Regions from separate parts of the Arthrobacter sp. Ms25 genome, predicted to be linked through region 2. Evidence: predicted binding sites of a transcription regulator. Region 2 holds the regulator's gene; each other region holds the start of a gene.

Region 1 (7,054 bases), on a different contig from region 2:
GGTCTCCGTTGCGCAGCTTGGTGGTCACGAAGATCTCGGACCTGGGAATGCCCGACGACGCGATGGCCGCTCCGACGCCGGCCTCGTTGCGGTAGGCGGCGGCGGTGTCGATGTGGCGGTACCCGGCAGCCAGGGCATCTTCGACCACTTCCTGCGTCCGGTCCGCCGGAACCTGGAAGACGCCGAACCCCAGCTGGGGAATCCGCACGGAATTGCCGAGCGTCAGCTCCGGAACAGGGGTGGAGGAACTCTCTGTCATGGTGATGCCTTTCCTGCCGTGCGGTCATCTAGGCTGGGTGCAGTTCGGAGCCGGGCACCTCCACCTAAGCCCGGCGCCCGCCCCCAGTCAAGGAAACTAAGGAAACCTGCCATGACGCATCCCGCGGCACTTGATCTGCTTTTTATCGGCGGCACCGGCGTGATCAGCGCAGCCGCCGTCGCGCACGCTTCCAACCTGGGGCACCGGGTGACCGTACTGAACCGGGGCGTTTCCACCCTGCGCCCGGTACCGGCCGGCGTCGAGGTCCTCTCCGCCGACGTCCGGGATGCCGCTGCCGTGCGCAGCGCCCTGGGGAGCCGGACGTTCGACGCCGTGGCGGACTTCCTGTCCTTCACGGCCGGGCATGTGGCAGCGGCGGTGGAGCTGTACCGCGGCCGGACCGGGCAGTATGTGTTCATCAGTTCGGCCTCGGCCTACCAGAAGCCCCCGGCCAGCCTCCCGGTGCGGGAGTCCACGCCACTGCGCAACCCCTTCTGGCAGTACTCCCGGGACAAGATTGGCGGCGAGGACATCCTGGTGCAGGCCTACCGGAACGAGGGCTTTCCCGGGACGATTGTGCGCCCCTCCCACACCTACGACGCGACAATGGTGCCGCTGTCAGGACACTGGACGGACATCCACCGGATGCGCTCCGGACTGCCGGTGGTGGTGCACGGGGACGGCACGTCGCTGTGGACGCTCACGCACAGCCGGGATTTCGCGAAAGCCTTCGTGGGACTGCTGGGCCGTCCCGCCGCCGTCGGCGAGAGCTACACCATCACCTCCGATGAGTTCCTGCCCTGGGACGCGGTCTACCGCTCCCTGGCGGCGGCCGCCGGCGTCCCGGAGCCGCTGCTGGTCCATGTGGCATCGGAAACAGTTGCCGCCCACGATCCCGGCCGCGGCCCAGGCCTGCTGGGGGACAAGAGCCATTCGGTCATCTTCGACAACGGCAAAATCAAAGCCCTCGTGCCGGAGTACCGGGCGGTGATTCCGTTCTCCGAAGGTGCCCTGGAGATTGTCCGCTGGCATGACGGGCATCCGCAGGATCTGGACACGGACTGGATGGAGCTCAGCGACCGGCTGGCGGCCCGGGCCTGAACCGCCGCCACGCTTCGAAACTAGTTCCATTGTGCCCCCGTGTTTGACTGTAGTGACAAGCACCAGCCACAGGAAAGGCAGGAAAAATGTCAGAAAACAACCCGTTCGCGGGACTAGGTGATGACGCGCGGTCCCGCTCAGGAGCGGACGGCGATCAATACGCCTACCCGCAGTCAAGCGAGCCGCGGCCGGCGCCGGCGCCCACAGTTCCCCCGCAGCAGCCCTCCTACCAGCAGTACCCGAACCAGTACCCGAACCAGTACCCGAACCACCAGCAGCAGGGACAGAACTACCCGGACCAGCATGTGCAGGGATACCCGAACCAGGGCTACCCGGCACAGAAATCCCGGGTAGCCGCCGGTCTTCTGGGCGTTTTCCTCGGCTCTTTCGGCGTGCACCGCTTCTATCTGGGCAACCCGGGGATCGGTGCGGCGCAAGTGGCGGCCACCCTGGTCACCGGAGGCTTCGCCGGCGTGTGGGGATTCGTCGAGGGCATCATGATCCTCTGCAACGCCGCACCTTTCCGCACTGATGCGCGGGGCATACCGCTCAAGGCTTAGGCCACTCCGTGCCGTCCCGCCGCCGAAAAACTCCCCCGCTGCCCCTGCCCTAAAGAAACACCCGAGAACCAGGTAAAAGAACCCCAACGACCTGACGGCGGACACATCCGTGATGGTGAACCTTTCGGCGGGATCCAACAGCGCGGTGCTACGCTGGGTATTCGAACGTTTGTTCTACTGCGTGTGATTGGTCCAGGGTTCGAATCAGGGTTCCGTTCAGAGTTTGGTTGAGCGTCGGGAGGCTTCGGCATGGCGGTGTTCTCTTCAGCGGACCGGTCCCGCCGTCCGGCACCGCCCGCAGAGACCGACGCCGCCACGGCGGCAGGCTTTCCCAGTCCTGCCCGCGACTATTTCGATGGCCGGATTGACCTGAACCGGCACCTGATCCGCGACCCCACCTCCACCTACGTGGTGCGGGTGGAGGGCGATTCCATGGCCGGTACCGGAATCTGCACCGGGGACGAACTGATTGTGGACCGTTCACTCACCCCGCGGGACGGCGCCGTCGTCGTCGCCGTGGTGGACGGCGAACTCACGGTCCGCCGCCTGCTGCTGGACGGGCACCGCATCGTGCTGCGGGCCGAAAGCCCCGGATATCCGGACATTGTCGTGGCGGAGCCGTCGGAACTGTCCGTGTGGGGCGTCGTGACCCGCTGCCTGCACCATGTCTGATCCGTCCCCGGCGTCCAACGGCAGCCAGCGGATCGCCCTGGTCGACGTCAACAGCTTCTATGTTTCCTGCGAGCGCGCCTTCGACCCGAAACTGGCGGGAGTGCCGGTGGTGGTGCTCTCCAACAATGACGGCTGCGTGGTCGCGCGCTCGGATGAGGCGAAGGCCCTGGGCATCAAGACCGGCACGCCGTGGTTCAAGCTCGCCGACTCCGCCCCGCACGTGGGCCTGATCCAGCGCTCGAGCAACTACGAGCTCTACGGCGACCTCAGCTCGCGGGTGATGCAGCTGCTGGGCCGCTACGCCCTGTGGCAGGAGGTCTACTCCATCGACGAGTCCTTCCTCGGACTGGCCGGCACTCCCCGCGGTCTGGAGGCGCAGGGTGCCGCCATCCGAACCGCCGTCGCCCGTCACACCGGACTGCCGGTGTGCGTGGGGATCGGCACCACCAAGACCCTGGCCAAGTTCGCCAACCGGATTGCCAAGCAGAACCGGCACCTGCAGGGGGTCTGCAACCTGGAGACCATGGACCCGGCCGCGGTGGAGGCGATTATGTCCCGGGTGCCCGTCACCGGCCTGTGGGGTGTGGGATCCCGGCTGGGTACGAAGCTGGACGCGATGGGGATCTCCACCGTCGCTGATCTGCGCGCCGCCGACCCGGCCCTGATCCGCCGGAAGTTTTCCGTCACCTTGCAGCGCACCGTGCTGGAGCTCAACGGCACCGCCTGCATCCCGCACGAGGACGAGCGCGCGGACCGCAAGCAGCTGATCTTCTCCCGCAGCTTCTCCACGCCGGTGACCACCGGCGCCGAGATGCGCCAGGTCATGAGCATCTACGCCCAGCAGGCCGCCGCGCGGCTGGAGCGTGAGGGACAGCAGGCCAGCGTGCTGACCGCTTACGCGGGCACCTCGCACTTCAGTGAGCGGGCGGCGTCGTTCCCCTCCGCGACCGTGCGCCTGCCCAGCCCGACGTCGGACCCCGTGGTCCTGAGCCGGGCCGCCGTCGGCGCCCTGGAGTCCCAGGTGGTCGAGGGGGTGCCGTACACCAAGGCCGGGGTGATGCTCAGCGGACTGGAGTCCGCCGGTGCCCAGCCGCTCCTCGACGGGTTCGTCTCCGCGCAGGAGAAACGGAACCTGGGGGAACTGCTGGGCAAGGTCACGGACAAGTACGGGGCGGCCAGCATCGGGCTGGGACTGGCAGGGATGTCAACAGCCACACCGGAGTGGACCATGTCCCGCAAGTACTCCTCGCCCCGGTACACCACCGAGTGGAACGAGCTGCCGGTGGTGAAGGCGGTCTGAGGACGTTCGCTCCCCTGCGCCCGAACCGGGCGCTTCCGTGCGACGCTGGACAGATGGACTTGGTGGTATCGCCCGCACTCACAATTCCCGCGGCCGAACTTGAGTGGCGGTTTTCGCGTTCTTCCGGCCCCGGCGGGCAGCATGTGAACACTTCGGACAGCAGGGTGGAGCTGCTGTGGAATGTTGCCGGGTCGGCGGTGCTTTCGGAGGAGCAGGGCATGCTGCTGCTCCGGCGGCTGGAACGCCGACTGGTGGCCGGCGTGCTGACCGTCACGGCCTCCGAGCAGCGCTCGCAGCTGCGCAACCGGGAGATCGCCCGCGCCAAGGTGGCCGCACTGGTGGCCGGCGGACTCGCCCCCGAACCGCCGAAGCGCCGCAGGACCAAACCCACCCGGGGCTCGAACTACCGGCGCCTCGATGCCAAGAAGCAAAGATCCGCCACGAAACAGCAGCGGCAGAAGCCTCCGCGGGACTAACACCGCAGCTGCCCCCGGGCTCAGTAGCCCGGAGCGGCCGGAAGCCCGAGGAATTCCTCCAGGGTCAGTCCCGAGGCGAAGATGTTCCCGGCGGCCTCCGGGCCCACGTACCGCAGGTGCCACGGCTCGTAGGCATACCCGGTGATGTGTTCTGCCCCGGCCGGATAGCGGACAAGGTACCCGTAGCGGTGGGCATTGGCCGCCGCCCAGGCGCCTGCGGCGGTTGCCTCGAAGCAGGTTTCCAGCGCGCACGCTCCGTCCGGATTTCCCAGGTCCACGGCCAGCCCGGTCTCATGCTCGCTGTACCCGGGCCGCGCGGAGAGGGAATCCGCACCTTCCTGGCCGTACTGCTCAATGTAGGACGTGTGCAGCCGGGACTGCTCCTCATGCGACCGGTAGCCGCTGACCGGGGCCAGGGGAACGCCGTCGGCCGCTGCGTCAGCCACCATGCGGACATAGGCTGCAGCTGCCTCGGACCGCAGCAGCAGCCCGCCCGCATCGACCAGGTCCTGCGGGGCATAGCCCGCGGCGAGCGGCCGGGTCTTGTTGACCACGAGGATGGAGCTCTCCGCCGGCCCGGCACCGGGACCGGCCGCGTCGGCGGCAGCCGGGGTCCGGAACGGGTATACCAACACTGCGAGCGAGACCGCCAAGCAGGCACAGAGCAATGCGGCCATCGTTGCGCACGTCGTGAGGTACGGGTACCGCATGGTTCCTCCGCCACCCCTCGTCAAGCAGTCCGCCCGGTCTGGGCGCCATCCTCGCACACGCGGAGCGCACCGCCCGGCACCGGCGCGCCTGGCCTCCGGAGGGGAGACGATAGCGTGGAGGCATGAGCTACGCGTACGACGTCGAGATCCTGCACCTGCTCGTCTCCCCCGCGCACGCCTACTTCGGTCGGGCGAAGGACGGCCCGGCCGACGTTGCCACCACCGACGCGGACACGGCCGAAGTGGTTGCCGGCAAGGGAATCATCGGTGACCGGTTCTTCGGCAAGGCCGCCCACATGGATGCCGCCGTCACGTTGTTGGCGGTCGAGTCGCTGGAAGCCATCGCGGCCGAGCTTGGTGCGGATCCGTTCGACCCCCTGCTGGCCCGCCGGAACGTGGTGCTCCGCGGCGCCGAGCTGTCGCCTTTGCTGGGCCAGGACTTTGTTCTCGAATCCGCGCAGGGCCGGGTGGAGTTCCACGGCGGACGGCAGGCCCACCCCTGTGCGTGGATGGACCGGGTTTTGGCTCCCGGAGCCCACAAGGCGATGCGCGGCCGGGGCGGGCTGCGCTGCCGGCCGCTGAGCAGCGGTACGCTTCAGCGCGGACCGGCCGTGCTCCTCAGCCCGGTCCCGCTGGATCCTGCCGGGGCGGGTACGGCCTCCCTGCTGCGGCCCGGCAGGCTTCCCTGACCGGCCACCCGGCTACTCACTGCCAGACGAGGCCGGCACTGCCGTAACGCGGCGGGGGCCACCCGTATTCAAGCTGGTTCCCGTCGACCAGCAGCGGCGGGGGCACGAACGTCAGCTTCCCGTAGGCACTGGGAGAGCTCCGCAGCTCCGGTTCCAGTTCCAGCGGCCGGGCATCCGAGGGCGGACCCGGCCGCCGCAGCAGCTCCAGAGCGGTCCGCGCCAGCGAAAGATGCGCCGACCCGCTGATCCCCCGGTTCCGGGCACCCAGGAGTGCCACCGCCGCAGCAGCCGTCCCGACCCCGGTGGCGTAGTCCAGAGCCTGGACCGGCAGTGCTCCCGGCCGGCGGGAGTCCCCGTCGCCGCCGGCGTACAGGGAGGCGATGCCGCTGGCCGCCTGCACAATACTGTCGAAGCCCCGCCGGCCCGCCCAGGGCCCGGAATCGCCCCAGGCATCCAAGCTGACGACGCCGAGGCCCGGATAATCCGCCCGCAGTGCCTCTGCATCCAGGCCGAAGCGGGCCAGTGCCCCGCCCCGGTACCCCAGCAGCACGACGTCGGCCGCGGCCAGGAGGCTGCGCACCCTCCGGTGGGCGTCCCGCTCGGCGAGGTCGGCTACGGCGCTGCGCTTCGCAAAGCCCGTGTCCAGATACTGCTCTTCCAGTTCCGGCATCCCGGGCGGGTCGATCCGCAGCACGTCGGCGCCCAGAGCGCCCAGTATCCGGCTTCCCGAGGGTCCGGCGATCACCCGTGTCAGGTCCAGGATGCGCAGACCGTCCAGCACACCGCCGGGCCCTCCGCACAGCGCTGCCCCAACGGTGCGCGGCCGCGCCGGAGCCGGTGCCGTGTCCACCCGGATCCACGGTTCGCCCTGCAGCGCCCGGCCCGCACCGGAGCCTGCCCACTCCTCCGGACTGCGGACCGCAGCGGCCACGCCCCCTTCCGCCACTACGCGTTCCTCCACCTCCAGGGCGGACAGCCGCAGCAGGGCGGCGTCCACGGCGTCCGGTGCCGCAACGCCCAATGCCGCGAAAAGGGCCCGCTCGTGGTGCGGATAGTTGGCGTGCAGGCGGACCCAGCCGTCGGCGGTGCGGCGGAAGCCGGACAGCGGCGCGAACCCGCCGATCGCCTTGCCCTGCACCCGCAGATGTACATACGAGGCAAACGCCGCGGCCGCTCCTTGGGCAGTCAATGCCAGCTCCCGGGACGTCCCAGCGGCGGCGGTTCCGGCGGCAAGCGCGGTGGCCAGGGCCTGGAGGGAACCGAGTGCCAGGCCTTCCACATCCAGCG
Region 2 (7,054 bases):
GCGCCGACTCCCCGAAACCGGTGCCGTGAAGGATCGGGAACACACGCCGCGGGCCTTCGCCGCGGGATGGCCGTCGGAACGGGATCGGGCCGGACTCAGGCTGCCAGCAGTTCCCGCAGTCGGTTCAGGAACGCCGTGGTTTCAGCTTCGGTGCCGGCAGTGACGCGGAGGTGGCCTTCAATGCCGACGTCCCGGACCAGGACCCCTGCTTCGAGCAGCCCTTCCCATACGGCGCGGGGGTTCTCCAGCCCGCCGAACAGGACGAAGTTCGAATCCGACGGTGCCGGTTCCAGCCCGAGGGCGCGCAGTTCCGTGACGATCCGGTCCCGCTGGCCCTTGATGGCCTCCACGTTGGAGAGCAGGGCGTCGGCGTGGGTAAGCGCGGCATTGGCCGTGGCCTGCGTGATGGCCGAGAGGTGGTAGGGCAGCCGGACCAGGCGCAGGGCGTCTGCGATCTGGGGTGCTGCCGCGAAGTAGCCGATGCGGGCGCCTGCCAGGGCGAATGCCTTGGACATGGTGCGGGAGATGATCAACCGTTCCCGCCCCGGAAGCAGCTTCAGTGCGCTGGGGGTGTCTTCGTGGGAGAACTCGGCATAGGCCTCGTCCACGACGACGATCGTGTTGGACGCTTCGCCCGCCTCGTAGGCCGCTTCAATGACGTCCAGTCCCAGGGCCGTTCCGGTCGGGTTGTTGGGCGTGCAGAGGATGACGATGTCGGGTGCCTGGGCCCGGATCTGCTCCGCAGCCGAATCCGCGCTGAGGGAAAAGTCCCGTTCCCTGGTGCCGGTGACGTAGGCGGTACCGGTGCCGCTGGAGAGCAGCGGATACATGGAGTACGTGGGAGGGAAGCTCATGGCTGTCCGTCCGGGTCCGCCAAAGGCCTGCAGAATCTGCTGCAGCACCTCATTGGAACCGTTGCCGGCCCAGATATTCTCGGCTGCCAGGCCATGGCCGAGATATGCGGCCAGGTTTTCCCGCAGCTGGGTGAATTCGCGGTCCGGATACCGGTTCAGGCCGCCGACTACGGATTCGATTTCGGCCATTATTGCCCGGCGTACATGCTCGGGAAGTCCGTGCGTGTTTTCGTTGACGTTCAGCAGGACCGGCACATCCAGCTGCGGGGCGCCGTAGGGGCTCAGTCCGCGCAGATCGTCGCGCAGGGGAAGTCGGTTCAGGTTATCCAGCTGTTCGTTCACCACTACAGCTTAGGACGTTCCGCAGGAGCGCCGCATGCGGGGCCCTGCCTGCCCGTCGGAACGTATCTACCGTGAGACCGGAATAAACAGCTGGCGGCCGGCCGGGACAGTGGCATCCGCCAGGTTGTTCAGTTCCACGATGTCGGCCACCACCGTGCGCGGATCCTGCTCCGGAGCGAATTCCGTGGCGAGTGACCACAGGGAGTCCCCTGCGGAAACACTTACCTGGATGGTGCGGGTCTTTTCCGGGGATGCGCCGGAAGCCATGGCCGGGGCGGTGAAGAACCCGATGAAGGCCAGCAATGCCGCCGCCGCGAGCATCAGCGGTGCCCCTACCAGGACCAGCCGGCCGCGGCGGGTAAGCCGGAGGGGTCCGGCTTCCCGGGTGTCGCCTGCCGGCGGAACGCTCCCGGCCGGAGCGTCGGTGTGCGTTGCAGAGGGAAGTACGTGTACTGACATGTCAATACCTTTCCGGTTCGAAGTGCCGCCGTTTCGATTTTTGGCCCCGGTGCAGCACCGGTGAAAGGCCTCGTCTCGAAACTGCATTCGAACATCAGGTGGGTTCACCGGGGTGCCGGTGAACCGTACTCGAACGTATGTTCTAACGTGTACTCGAATATTTCTAGCACCTATCTACGAACATTGTCGAGACTCGGTCGAATATATGTTTGAAAATCTGTGTGCGCTCCCCTAGCGTTGAACCTGTTGGAAGCCGCTGGGAAAACCTAACCATCCGGCACTGACAAAACGGGGCGGCGCATTTACCGTGCAGCTGGTTCCGCCCGAAGAATCACCGCAGAACACCTGATAGACCGCTAGAACCATCCGGCCCGCAGCAGCGGGCCGACTGTGAAGGGAAGCCGACGTGGCCCGTGTTACCAGTGGCAGCACCCCCTCCCCTGCCGCGCCGTCGCCGGCCGGCCGCACCAAGGGACTAACTGCCCGTCAGACCAAGATCCTCGAAACAATTCAGCGTTCGGTGAACGCCAACGGGTACCCGCCCTCCATGCGGGAAATCGGTGACACCGTCGGCCTCGCCAGCCTCTCCAGCGTTACCCACCAGCTGAGCCAGCTGGAGAAGCTGGGATATATCCGCCGGGATCCCAAGCGACCCCGGGCAATGGAAATCCTGGTTCCGCTCCTGCTCCGCGATGCCCCCGCGCGGCGGAGCAACGGTGCTGCCGCGGAGGCCACGGCGGCGCCGGTTGATGCCGAAGCCAACGGCGCCCCCGCCGCAGGCGGCAAGGCCGGAGCGAAGAACGTTTCCGAGCTCACCACCGCAATCGACACGGCTATGGTCCCCCTGGTGGGACGGATCGCCGCCGGCGGGCCCATCCTCGCGGACCAGCAGGTGGAGGAAGTGGTCCCCCTTCCGCGCCAGCTCGTCGGACACGGCGACCTCTTCATGCTTCGGGTGGCGGGCGATTCCATGGTCGATGCTGCCATCTGCGACGGTGACTGGGTGGTGGTGCGGCGTCAGCCCACGGCCGAAAACGGTGACATTGTTGCGGCCCTGCTGGAGGACGAGGCCACGGTGAAGACCTTCCGGCAGCGCAACGGACACACCTGGCTACTGCCCCAGAACACCCGCTATGAGCCGATTCTCGGTGACGAAGCCACCATCATGGGCAAGGTCGTATCGGTCATGCGCTCGCTCTAGGCCTCCGACCGCGCCGCCCCGGCGCAGCAAGACGAAGGGAGCGCTGCCGGCATTGTCGTGCCGGCAGCGCTCCTTTGTGTTCTGCGGGGCAGAGGCCTACTTCTTGGCTCCCGCCGGTGCCGCGGAAAGGCGCTTCAATGCCTGGAGCACCACGGACCGGTCGGTGGTTGACCAGAAGGGCGGCAGGGCCGCCCGCAGGAAACTGCCGTAGCGGGCGGTCGCCAGGCGTGAGTCCAGGATGGCCACCACTCCCCTGTCACCCGAGGCGCGGATCAGCCGTCCGGCTCCCTGTGCCAGCCGGACGGCGGCATGGGTGGCTGACACGCTCATGAAGCCGTTTCCGCCCGCCTTCGCGACTGCCCGGGTCCTGGCCGTCATCAGGGGATCGTCGGGACGCGGGAACGGGATGCGGTCGATGATGACCAGCCGGCAGGATGCGCCGGGAACGTCCACGCCCTGCCACAGCGACATGGTGCCGAACAGGCACGTCTCGTCGTCGTCGGCAAACTGCTGGACCAGGGCGGACATGGTGGATTCGCCCTGGCACAGGATCGGGAAGTCCACCCGCGACCGGAGGGCGTCGGCGGCTTCCTCTGCCGCCCGGCGGGAGGAGAAGAGCCCCAGGGCGCCGCCGCCGGAGGCCTTGATCAGTGCCTCCAGCTCATCGAGCTGCTCTTCGGACGTACCGCGTCCCGGCTTGGGCAGGTCCTTGGCCACGTACAAAACGCCCTGCCGCGGATAGTCGAAGGGACTGCCGACGTCGGCGCCGGTCCATTTGGGTGCGCCGGTGCCCAGCAATCCCAAGGCGCCTGCGACGGGGCCGAATTCCGCGCCGATCGCCAGGGTGGCCGAGGTCAGCACTACGGTGTGGCCGTCGAACAGGCCCTCCCGCAGGCGGCCGGCCACGGACAGCGGCGCAACGTTGAGGGTGGGCGGCGCGTCCTCCTCGGGCGCGGTGTATCCGGACCCGGGCGAGAACGTGCTGGCCCGCGAGGCCCAGAGCACCTCGCCGGAATCCCCTGCTTCGAGGATGCGTTCGCACAGTTCCAGGACGGCCATCAGCCGGGAGCGCGCCATCTGGCGTCCTCCGTCCACGGAGTCGGACCCTTCGGGCTTGGAATCGGAGAGGGCCGTACGGCACGCTTCACGCACCTGTCCCAGGACCAGTTCCTGGTCTTCGGTCAGTCCTGCCGAGAGCAGGCCGGAGGGAACCGGCGCGAACACCAGGTCGAAGGCCCGTCCGGCAGCGGCAAGCGGCTCCATGGTCGCGGAGGTGTGTTTGCGCGCGGCGGAAACCGCAGCCGAGATGATGGTCCCGGAAAGCTGCCCGGTGACCGCGCCGGTGACTCGGTCCTGCAGTTCATGGGCCTCGTCGATCACCACCACGTCATAGTCGGGCAGCACCGCGAGGCCTTCGAAGGCACTGATGGCCAGCATCGCGTGGTTGGTGATCACCAGGTCCGCTTCGGCGGCCTTGGCCCGGGCACGTTCGCTGAAACACAGCTCCGCAACGGGACACTTCTGTGCGCCCAGGCATTCCATTGAGGTGACGGACACCTGGCGCCAGGCGCGGTCGCTGACGCCGGGCAGCAGCTCGTCCCGGTCGCCGGTTTCCGTCTCCTGCGCCCATTCCTGCAGGCGGACGACGTCGCGCCCCAGGGCGGAGCTCGGACCGGCTGCGGCTGCCGGGTGCGAAACGGCCTTCTCGTCCCCGAGCATGAACAACGTCCCGGCTTCATCTTCTTCCGGGAAGCCGCCGCCGGTCTTGTGCAGGCAGACGTAGTTGCTGCGGCCCTTGAGCAGGGCCACATCGATTTCCCGCGGGAGTTTCGGCTCGAGGGTCTTCAGCAGGCGCGGCAGATCGCGTCCCACAATCTGTGACTGCAGGGCGAGCGTTGCGGTGGAGACCAGCGCCGGTTTGTCGCTCTCCAGGGCATGCGCAATCAACGGAACCAGATAGGCCAGGGACTTGCCCGTGCCGGTGCCGGCCTGGACCAGCAGGTGATCCCCGGACTCGATGGCTTCCGCCACCTGGCGGGCCATCTCATGCTGGCCCGGGCGGTTCTGCCCGCCCATGGCCGAGACCGCGGTTTCCAGCAGTTCCAGGACCTGCCCCGGCGCCGGGGTGCTCTTCCTACCCATGCGCCACGAACGGCTCCAGCTCCGCTGCCAGCCCCTCACGGACCTTGACGTGCAGCCGGGTGCCTGCCTCGCCGTGCTCCAGCGCCAGGATTTCCGCATCCTGCTCATGCAGGCGGGACACCACGTCTCCCCGCTCGTACGGCACCAGCAGTTCCAGGTCAACGCCGGGACGGGGAATGCCCTCGGAAATCGCCTGCAGCAGCTCGGGGATGCCTTCGCCGGTACGCGCGGAAACCACCACGTGCCGGGACTCGCGCTGACGGAGCCGTTCGAGGACGAACGGATCCGCGGCATCTGCCTTGTTCAACACGATGATTTCCGGCACCTTGCGGGCGTCGACCTCTGCCAGAACGCTGCGGACGGCGGCAATCTGGCCCTCCGGGTCCGGGTGGGAGGCATCAACGACATGGAGAATGAGGTCGGCGTCGGCCACTTCCTCCAGGGTGGAGCGGAAAGCCTCCACCAGCTGGGTGGGCAGCGACCGGACGAAGCCGACCGTGTCCGCCAGGGTGTAGCCGATGCCGTCTTCGGTCTGGGCCTTGCGGATGGTGGGGTCCAGGGTGGCGAACAGGGCGTTCTCCACCAGCACGCCGGCATCGGTGAGCCGGTTCAGCAGCGAGGACTTGCCGGCATTCGTGTAGCCGGCAATTGCGACGGAAGGTACGGCATTCCGCTGGCGGTTGGCGCGCTTGGTTTCCCGGGCAGGTTTCATCCCGGCGATTTCACGGCGCAGCTTGGCCATACGGGTGCGGATCTTCCGGCGGTCCAGCTCGATCTTGGTTTCACCGGGGCCGCGCGAACCCATGCCGGCGCTGGCGCTGCCGACCTGGCCGCCGGCCTGGCGGGACATGGATTCGCCCCAGCCGCGCAGGCGCGGAAGCAGATATTCCAGCTGTGCCAGTTCCACCTGGGCCTTGCCTTCGCGGGACTTTGCGTGCTGGGCAAAGATGTCCAGGATGAGCGCAGTCCGGTCGATGACCTTCACCTTGACGATGTCTTCCAGGCCGCGCCGCTGGGACGGGGCGAGTTCACTGTCAACAATGACCGTATCGGCACCGGTGGCCATCACGATTTCTTTGAGCTCCTGTGCCTTGCCGGAGCCGAGGAACGTGCCGGGGTCCGGCTTCAAGCGGCGCTGAATGATGCCGTCGAGGACTTCCGAACCTGCGGTTTCCGCCAGTGCGGCGAGTTCCTTCAATGAGTTTTCGGCGTCGGCTGCGGTGCCTTCGCTCCACAGTCCGGCGAGGACAACCCGCTCCAGCCGCAGCTGGCGGTATTCAACCTCGGTGACGTCTTCGAGTTCGGTGGACAGGCCTGCGACGCGGCGCAGGGCACGGCGTTCGGCCAGATCCTGCTGCTCGCCGTCGTGGGCGGAATGCTCGGCGTCGTCATTGTCGGACAGCGCCAGGGCACGCCCGCGCGTGGCATCGCCTGCAGCGGCGGACTTGGATTCGACCGCGCTGTCCTTGGCGAGGATCCTGTCGATGACCCCTTGGATGTCCGAAGGGCTCAGTTCCGGCGTGGAGCTGTTCGCAGAATCCACGGCGCGGGAGTTGTTGATGGTCATAATCTCCTTAGTGGGATGTGCTTCTATGGTAGGCCAGTGCACCGACAAACTATGAGGAAAACCAGCACCTCCGCAAGGGATCACTGCTGTGCCCACCGTGTTTTACAACCCGCTCGGCCCCCCATAAATTCCTTGTCCGGCCCGTGGACCGACTAATCTGGACTGTTATGGGTTCAGACCACTACTTCTCCTCCACACCGTCCGGACCCGAGGTCCGCAGACCCCTGCGGGTGAGCCTCGACGGGGCCGAACGCACGCTCCAGACGGCGGGTGGAATCTTCAGCCCCGACGGGATCGACAAGGGCACGGCCGTACTTTTGGAGGAGGTGCCCGCCCCGCCGGCAACCGGCACCCTCCTGGACATCGGCTGCGGCTGGGGCCCCATCGCCCTGACGCTGGCACTGAAGTCCCCCGCGGCGCAGGTCTACGCCGTCGATGTGAATGAACGCAGCCTGGGCCTGACCCGCGACAACGCAGCGGCCCTGGGCT
Region 3 (7,054 bases), on a different contig from region 2:
GTGGGTGGCTGGATGCTCGTGGTCACGGCAGGCCAGGTCCTGTGTTCCGTGTCCGCCACCTATCTGGCATCCCGCGTGGCCATGAGTGCGGGCCGGAACATCCGTGCCGCACTGTTCTCCAACGTCGAGACCTTTTCCTCCCGGGAAGTGGGGCTGTTCGGCCCGCCCTCGCTGATCACCCGCACCACCAATGACGTGCAGCAGGTGCAGATGACGCTCCTGATGACCTTCACCATGATGGTCTCGGCTCCCATCATGGGGGTGGGCGGGGTGCTGCTGGCCCTGAACCAGGACATTCCGCTCTCCGGCATCCTGCTGCTGATCCTGCCGGCCCTGTTTTTGGTGATCGGACTGGTGCTGCGGCAGCTGGTTCCACTGTTCCGGCGCGCCCAGAAGCAAATCGACCGGGTGAACTCGGTGCTGCGTGAACAAATCATGGGCATCGCGGTGATCCGGGCCTTCATCCGCGAGCGCTCCGAGCAGGACCGCTTCGCCGGCGCCAACCGGGACCTGACCGGCACGCAGCTGCGGATCAGCCAGCTGCTGGCCCTGCTGTTCCCCGCCGCCATGCTGGTCGCCAACCTCGCCACGGTGGCGGTTGTCTGGTTCGGCGCCTTCCGGATCGACGCCGGCCAGATGCAGATCGGCGCACTCACCGCCTTTATCGCCTACATCATGCAGATCCTCATGGCCGTGATGATGTCCATGTTCATGGTCATGATGCTGCCCCGCGCCGCGGTGTGTGCCGACCGAATCTACGAGGTGCTCGATACCCGCACCAGCGTCGCCGATGCCCCCGGCGCAGGGGACCTGCAGTACGACGGCGGGAGGCTCACCTTTTCGGATGTCGGCTACAGCTACCCGGGGGCGGAGGACCCGGTGCTGTTCAACCTGAGCTTCGAAGCCCTGCCGGGCGAAACCACCGCCATCATCGGGTCCACCGGGGCGGGGAAGAGCACGCTGCTGAACCTGGTTCCGCGCCTGCTCGACGCCACCTCCGGGTCCATCGCCGTGGACGGGCAGGACATTGCCGGGGTCAGCCTCTCCTCCCTGCGCCGCGGGATCGGCCTGGTCCCGCAGCGGGCCTACCTGTTCAGCGGCACCATCGCCTCGAACCTGCGCTTCGGCAGACCCGAGGCCACGGATGAGGAACTCTGGGAAGCCCTTGAGACGGCACAGGCGGCGGACTTTGTCCGGGCCTCCGAGGGGGCCCTGGCGCATCCGGTGGAACAGGGAGGGGCAAACTTCTCCGGGGGGCAGCGCCAGCGGCTGGCCATTGCCCGTGCGCTGGTGGTGCGGCCGTCCGTCTACCTCTTCGACGACAGCTTCTCCGCCCTCGACTTTGCCACCGATGCCCGGCTGCGTGCCGCGTTGAAGCCGCACACACGGAACGCCACGGTCATTGTGGTAGCCCAGAGGGTCAACACGATTACCGACGCCGCCCGCATCATCGTGCTGGAAGAAGGACGGATCGCGGGGCAGGGAACCCACGCAGACCTGATGGCGTCCTCGGACACCTACCGCGAGATTGTCGCTTCGCAGCTGACCGTGGAGGAAGTCGCATGAGTACGCCGGGGGTACGGGGACGCCCCGGAGCTGCCGCAACCGCCAAGCCCGAGAACTTTGCCGGCAGTGTCCGCAGGATCCTGGGGCTGATGGCGCCGGACCGGGTACGGGTAGCAGCGGTACTGGTCTCCGCCGTCGTCTCCGTGGCGCTCGCGGTCAGCGCCCCGAGGATCCTGGGGGAGGCCACCAACGTCATCTTCGACGGGTTCATCGGACAGTCCCTGCCGGCGGGGATGTCCAAGGACGCCCAGGTGCAGATGCTGCGGGACTCGGGGGAACGGGAACTGGCGGACATGCTCGCCGCCATGGACGTGGTCCCCGGACAGGGACTGGACTTCGCCCGGCTCGGCGGCATCCTGCTCGGCGTACTGGGAATCTACTTGGCGGCCTTCGCGGCGGGATGGTTCCAGGCACGGGTGACCGCCCGCGTTGTCCAGAACGCCATGTACCGGCTCCGCCGCGGCGTCGAGGGCAAACTGTTCCGGCTGCCCATGTCCCACTTCCAGCAGCAGTCACGCGGCGACGTCCTGAGCCGCGTCACCAATGACATCGACAACCTGGCCCAGACCCTCTCCCAGAGCCTGACCCAGATCATTACCTCGATCCTGACCATCATCGGCGTGCTGGCCATGATGGTCTCCATTTCCCCGCTGCTGGCCCTGATCGCCGTGATCACCGTGCCGGTCTCCGCCCTGGTCACCGTGCTCATTGCCCGGCGCTCGCAGGCGGAGTTCAAGACCCAGTGGAAATCCACCGGCGAGGTGAACGGCTACATCGAGGAAATGTTCACCGGCCAGGACGTCGTGAAGGCCTTCGGCCAGCAGGACCGGGTGATTGAAGGGTTCGCCCCCGCGAACAACCGGCTGTTCCGGTCCGCGTTCCGGGCCCAGTTTGTTTCCGGGATCATCATGCCGGCCATGATGTTCATTTCGAACCTCAACTACGTGGCAGTGGCCGTGGTGGGCGGCCTGCAGGTGGCCGGCGGGCAGCTGTCCATCGGCGGCGTCCAGGCCTTCGTGCAGTACAGCCGCCAGTTCAGCCAGCCGCTGGGCCAGCTCGGCGGGCTGATCAACATGCTCCAGTCCGGCGTAGCCTCCGCCGAACGCGTGTTTGCCCTGCTGGATGCCGCAGAGCAGGACCCGGACCCCGTGAAGCCCGAACATCTGGAGGCAGTGCGGGGGAGGGTCGCCTTTGAGGATGTGTCCTTCAGCTACAGCCCCGATGCGCCGCTGATCCGGAACCTGTCCTTCACCGCCGAACCGGGGCAGACCGTCGCGATCGTGGGCCCCACCGGCGCGGGCAAGACCACCCTGGTCAACCTCCTGATGCGCTTCTACGAGGTGGATACCGGCCGCATCACCATCGACGGCGTCGACATTGCCCGGCTCCGCCGCGAGGAACTGCGCAGCCATATCGGCATGGTGCTCCAGGACGCGTGGCTGTTCGAAGGCACCATCCGGGAGAACCTGGGCTACGGTGCACCGGGCGCCACCGAGGAGCAGATTATCGAGGCGGCGCAGGCCACCCATGTGGACCACTTCGTGCGGTCCCTGCCGGATGGATACGACACCGTGCTGGGCTACGACGGCGGCACGCTGAGCCAGGGCCAGCGGCAGCTGCTGACCATCGCCCGGGCCTGGCTCTCGAACCCGTCGATCCTGGTGCTGGACGAGGCCACCAGTTCCGTGGACACGCGCACGGAAATCGCCATCCGGCTCGCCATGAATGCGCTTCGGCAGGACCGGACGAGCTTCGTGATCGCCCACCGCCTGTCCACCATCCGGGACGCGGACATCATTCTGGTGGTGCGGAACGGGCAGATCGTGGAGCAGGGAACCCACGCTGCACTGCTGGCGGCCGAGGGTTTCTACACCGAGCTCTACCGCTCCCAGTTCGCCGGATCCGCTCAGGAGCAGCCGGGGGAGGAAGAGGCCGCGGCGCCTGCCGATCCCGCCGGGCATTAGCATGGCACCATGACTCCCGACACGACCCCTGAACCGACGCCTGCCGGCAGCGACGCCGGCGCGCTGGCAGAGATCGGCATCGATGCCGCCAGCCCGCTCCCGCCGTATGAACAGCTCCGCCGCCAGATCCTGGATGCGGTCAACGAGGGCCGGCTCGCCATCGGCACGCGCCTGCCTACGGTCCGGGCACTGGCCGGACACCTGGGGCTGGCGGTGAACACCGTGGCGAAGGCCTACCGTGAACTCGAGCAGGCGCAGGTGGTCACCACCCGGTCCCGGCAGGGAACCGTCGTCGCCGCCAACGGCGACAGCAGCCGCGGCCGGGTGGCCGAAGCCGCCGCCGTGTACGCGGAGACCGTGCGGGCCAACGGTGTCTCCGATGACGACGCCGTGTCCCTGCTGCGGGCGGCCCTGCACTAAGCGGGCTCGTAGTTTCCGGACCGGTCTCGCAGCACGGCATCCCAACCGGTGGTGATGCTGATGCTGGTGGGTCCCCGGCAGGCACCAGCAGCCCCAAGCCGTGGGACCCTGTGCCCGTGCGATCCATTCCCGGCGGCGTTGAAGGCATGACGCCGGGGCCGCCTCGAAGCGGTTCCGCTTCGCCCGCGGCGAAACCCGGGGGGTCGAATACTTTTTCGAATCAGCGTTTGAACTAGAGTGGAAAACGTGCCTAAATCGACTCTTACGACGGCGGACACCACGTTTGCGCCGCATACTGCCAATGACCTTTCCCGCCTGGTAGTGAAAGGGGCGCGCGAGCACAACCTGCGCAACGTAGACCTCGACCTTCCGCGGGACGCCATGATCGTCTTCACCGGGCTGTCCGGTTCGGGCAAGTCCTCCCTGGCGTTCGACACCATCTTCGCCGAAGGCCAGCGCCGCTACGTCGAGTCGCTGTCCGCCTACGCCCGCATGTTCCTGGGCCAGGTGGACAAGCCCGACGTCGACTTCATTGAGGGGCTCTCGCCCGCAGTGTCGATCGACCAGAAGTCCACCAGCAAGAACCCGCGCTCCACGGTGGGCACCATCACCGAGATCCACGACTACATGCGCCTGCTCTGGGCCCGTGTGGGACGGCCCTTCTGTCCCGTCTGCGGCGAGCCCGTCAGCCGGCAGACCCCGCAGCAGATCGTGGACCAGCTCCTCGAGCTGGAAGAGGGGACCCGGTTCCAGGTCCTGGCTCCGGTGGTCCGCGGCCGCAAGGGCGAATTCGTTGACCTGTTCAAGGAACTCGCTGCCAAGGGCTACTCCCGTGCCCGGGTGGACGGCAAGCAGGTCCAGCTCTCGGATCCGCCGAAACTCGGCAAGCAGATCAAGCACAACATCGAAGTGGTCGTGGACCGCCTGGTCGCCAAGGACGGCATCCGGCAGCGCCTGACGGACTCGGTGGAGACCGGCCTCGGCCTGGCCGACGGCCGCGTGGTGGTGGACTTTGTCGACCTGCCCGAAGACAGCAGCGACCGCACCCGTACCTTCTCGGAGAACCTGGCCTGCCCGAACGAACACCCGCTGGCCATCGACGAGATCGAACCGCGGTCCTTCTCCTTCAACAACCCCTTCGGCGCCTGCCCGGTCTGCACCGGCATCGGCTCCCGGCTGGAGGTGGACGAGGACCTGATCATCCCGGACCCGTCCAAGTCCCTGGCCGAGGGCGCCATCGCCCCGTGGTCGCTGGGTACCGCCACCACCGAGTACTGGAACCGGCTGCTCGAAGGCCTGGCCAAGGAGATGGGCTTCTCCATGGACACGCCCTGGAAGAAACTGCCTGCCAAGGCACGCGAGGCCGTGCTCAACGGCAAGGACCACAAGGTGGTGGTCCAGTACCGCAACCGCTTCGGCCGCGAACGAAAGTACAGCACCGGCTTCGAAGGCGTCATCCAGTACATCCACCGCAAGCACCTGGAAACCGAGTCGGACCACGCCCGTGACCGGTACGAAGAGTACATGCGCGAAATCGCCTGCCCCGAGTGCGGGGGAGCGCGGCTGAACCCGGCGTCCCTGTCCGTGCTGATCAACGGCCGCAACATTGCCGAAATCAGCGCCCTGCCGCTGCGCGAAGCCGCGGAGTTCCTGGGCACCCTGGTCCTCACCGGACGCGAAGCGCAGATCGCCAACCAGGTGCTCAAGGAAATCCAGGCCCGCCTGACCTTCCTGCTCGACGTCGGCCTGGAATACCTGAGCCTGAACCGTCCGGCCGCCACGCTGTCCGGCGGTGAGGCCCAGCGCATCCGCCTGGCCACGCAGATCGGTTCCGGACTGGTGGGCGTGCTGTACGTCCTCGACGAGCCCTCCATCGGCCTGCACCAGAAGGACAACCGGCGGCTGATCGACACCCTGACCCGGCTGCGCAGCCTGGGCAACACCCTCATCGTCGTGGAACACGACGAAGACACCATCCAGGAAGCGGACTGGATTGTCGACGTCGGACCCGGCGCCGGTGAGCGCGGCGGCGAGATTGTGCACTCCGGCCCGTTGTCCGAGCTGCTGACCAACGAGCGGTCCATCACGGGCGCCTACCTCTCGGGCCGCAAGAAGATCGACATTCCGGCCAAACGGCGCAAGGTGGACAAGTCCCGCCAGCTCAAGATCGTGGGGGCGCGGGAAAACAACCTGCAGAACCTGAACGTCGACGTTCCCCTGGGTGTCTTCACCGCCGTGACGGGTGTCAGCGGTTCGGGCAAGTCCACGCTGATCAACGACATCCTCTACAAGACGATGGCGAACAAGCTCAACGGCGCCAAGCACGTGGCCGGACGGCACACCCGGGTGGAAGGCCTGGAGCAACTGGACAAGGTCATCCACGTGGACCAGAGCCCGATCGGCCGGACCCCGCGGTCCAACCCGGCCACCTACACCGGCGTGTGGGACCACATCCGCAAGCTGTTCGCCGAGACCAACGAGGCGAAGGTGCGCGGCTACCTGCCGGGCCGGTTCTCCTTCAACGTCAAGGGCGGCCGCTGCGAAGCCTGCCACGGCGACGGCACACTGAAGATCGAAATGAACTTCCTGCCTGACGTCTACGTCCCCTGCGAGGTGTGCCACGGCGCCCGGTTCAACCGGGAAACCATGGAGGTCCACTACAAGGGCAAGAACATTGCCGAGGTGCTGGACATGCCGATCGAGGAAGCCGCGGAGTTCTTCGCCGCCTTCGGTCCCATTTCCCGGCACCTGAACACCTTGGTGGACGTGGGGCTGGGCTACGTCCGGCTCGGCCAGCCCGCCACCACGCTCTCCGGCGGCGAGGCCCAGCGCGTGAAGCTGGCCAGCGAACTGCAGAAGCGGTCCAACGGGCGCAGCATCTATGTGCTCGACGAGCCCACCACGGGCCTGCACTTCGAAGACGTGCGCAAGCTGCTGGAGGTGCTGCAGGGGCTGGTGGACAAGGGCAACACCGTGATCACCATCGAGCACAACCTCGACGTGATCAAGAGCGCCGACTGGATCATCGACCTGGGCCCCGACGGCGGCACCGGCGGCGGCCGGGTCGTGGCGTCCGGTACACCGGAGAAGGTCGCCAAGGTCGA

The links. The regulator LexA, encoded in region 2, represses DNA repair genes until DNA is damaged. The targets are predictions, from matches to a motif close to TCGAACANNTGTTCGA.
Region 1: AC5RT8_RS03635 (LexA family protein) is a predicted target of LexA. The motif match lies at 2,082-2,097, and genes of this name have one in related genera.
Region 3: uvrA (excinuclease ABC subunit UvrA) is a predicted target of LexA. The motif match lies at 4,154-4,169, and genes of this name have one in related genera.

Annotation. Positions count from the first base shown of each region.
Region 1 is NZ_JBNHFP010000001.1:782,407-789,460, forward strand. Features, by position in the region: gene AC5RT8_RS03620 (aldo/keto reductase) at 1-259, opposite strand, end outside; gene AC5RT8_RS03625 (NAD-dependent epimerase/dehydratase family protein) at 371-1,360, shown strand; gene AC5RT8_RS03630 (TM2 domain-containing protein) at 1,447-1,920, shown strand; gene AC5RT8_RS03635 (LexA family protein) at 2,170-2,592, shown strand; gene AC5RT8_RS03640 (Y-family DNA polymerase) at 2,585-3,892, shown strand; gene arfB (alternative ribosome rescue aminoacyl-tRNA hydrolase ArfB) at 3,946-4,368, shown strand; gene AC5RT8_RS03650 (M15 family metallopeptidase) at 4,389-5,078, opposite strand; gene AC5RT8_RS03655 (MOSC domain-containing protein) at 5,201-5,767, shown strand; gene AC5RT8_RS03660 (CoA transferase) at 5,784-7,054, opposite strand, start outside.
Region 2 is NZ_JBNHFP010000002.1:712,993-720,046, reverse strand. Features, by position in the region: gene AC5RT8_RS07860 (histidinol-phosphate transaminase) at 96-1,196, opposite strand; gene AC5RT8_RS07855 (LysM peptidoglycan-binding domain-containing protein) at 1,263-1,655, opposite strand; gene lexA (transcriptional repressor LexA) at 2,062-2,856, shown strand; gene AC5RT8_RS07845 (ATP-dependent DNA helicase) at 2,953-4,998, opposite strand; gene hflX (GTPase HflX) at 4,991-6,565, opposite strand; gene AC5RT8_RS07835 (class I SAM-dependent methyltransferase) at 6,733-7,054, shown strand, end outside.
Region 3 is NZ_JBNHFP010000001.1:481,019-488,072, forward strand. Features, by position in the region: gene AC5RT8_RS02240 (ABC transporter ATP-binding protein) at 1-1,566, shown strand, start outside; gene AC5RT8_RS02245 (ABC transporter ATP-binding protein) at 1,563-3,530, shown strand; gene AC5RT8_RS02250 (GntR family transcriptional regulator) at 3,540-3,950, shown strand; gene uvrA (excinuclease ABC subunit UvrA) at 4,197-7,054, shown strand, end outside.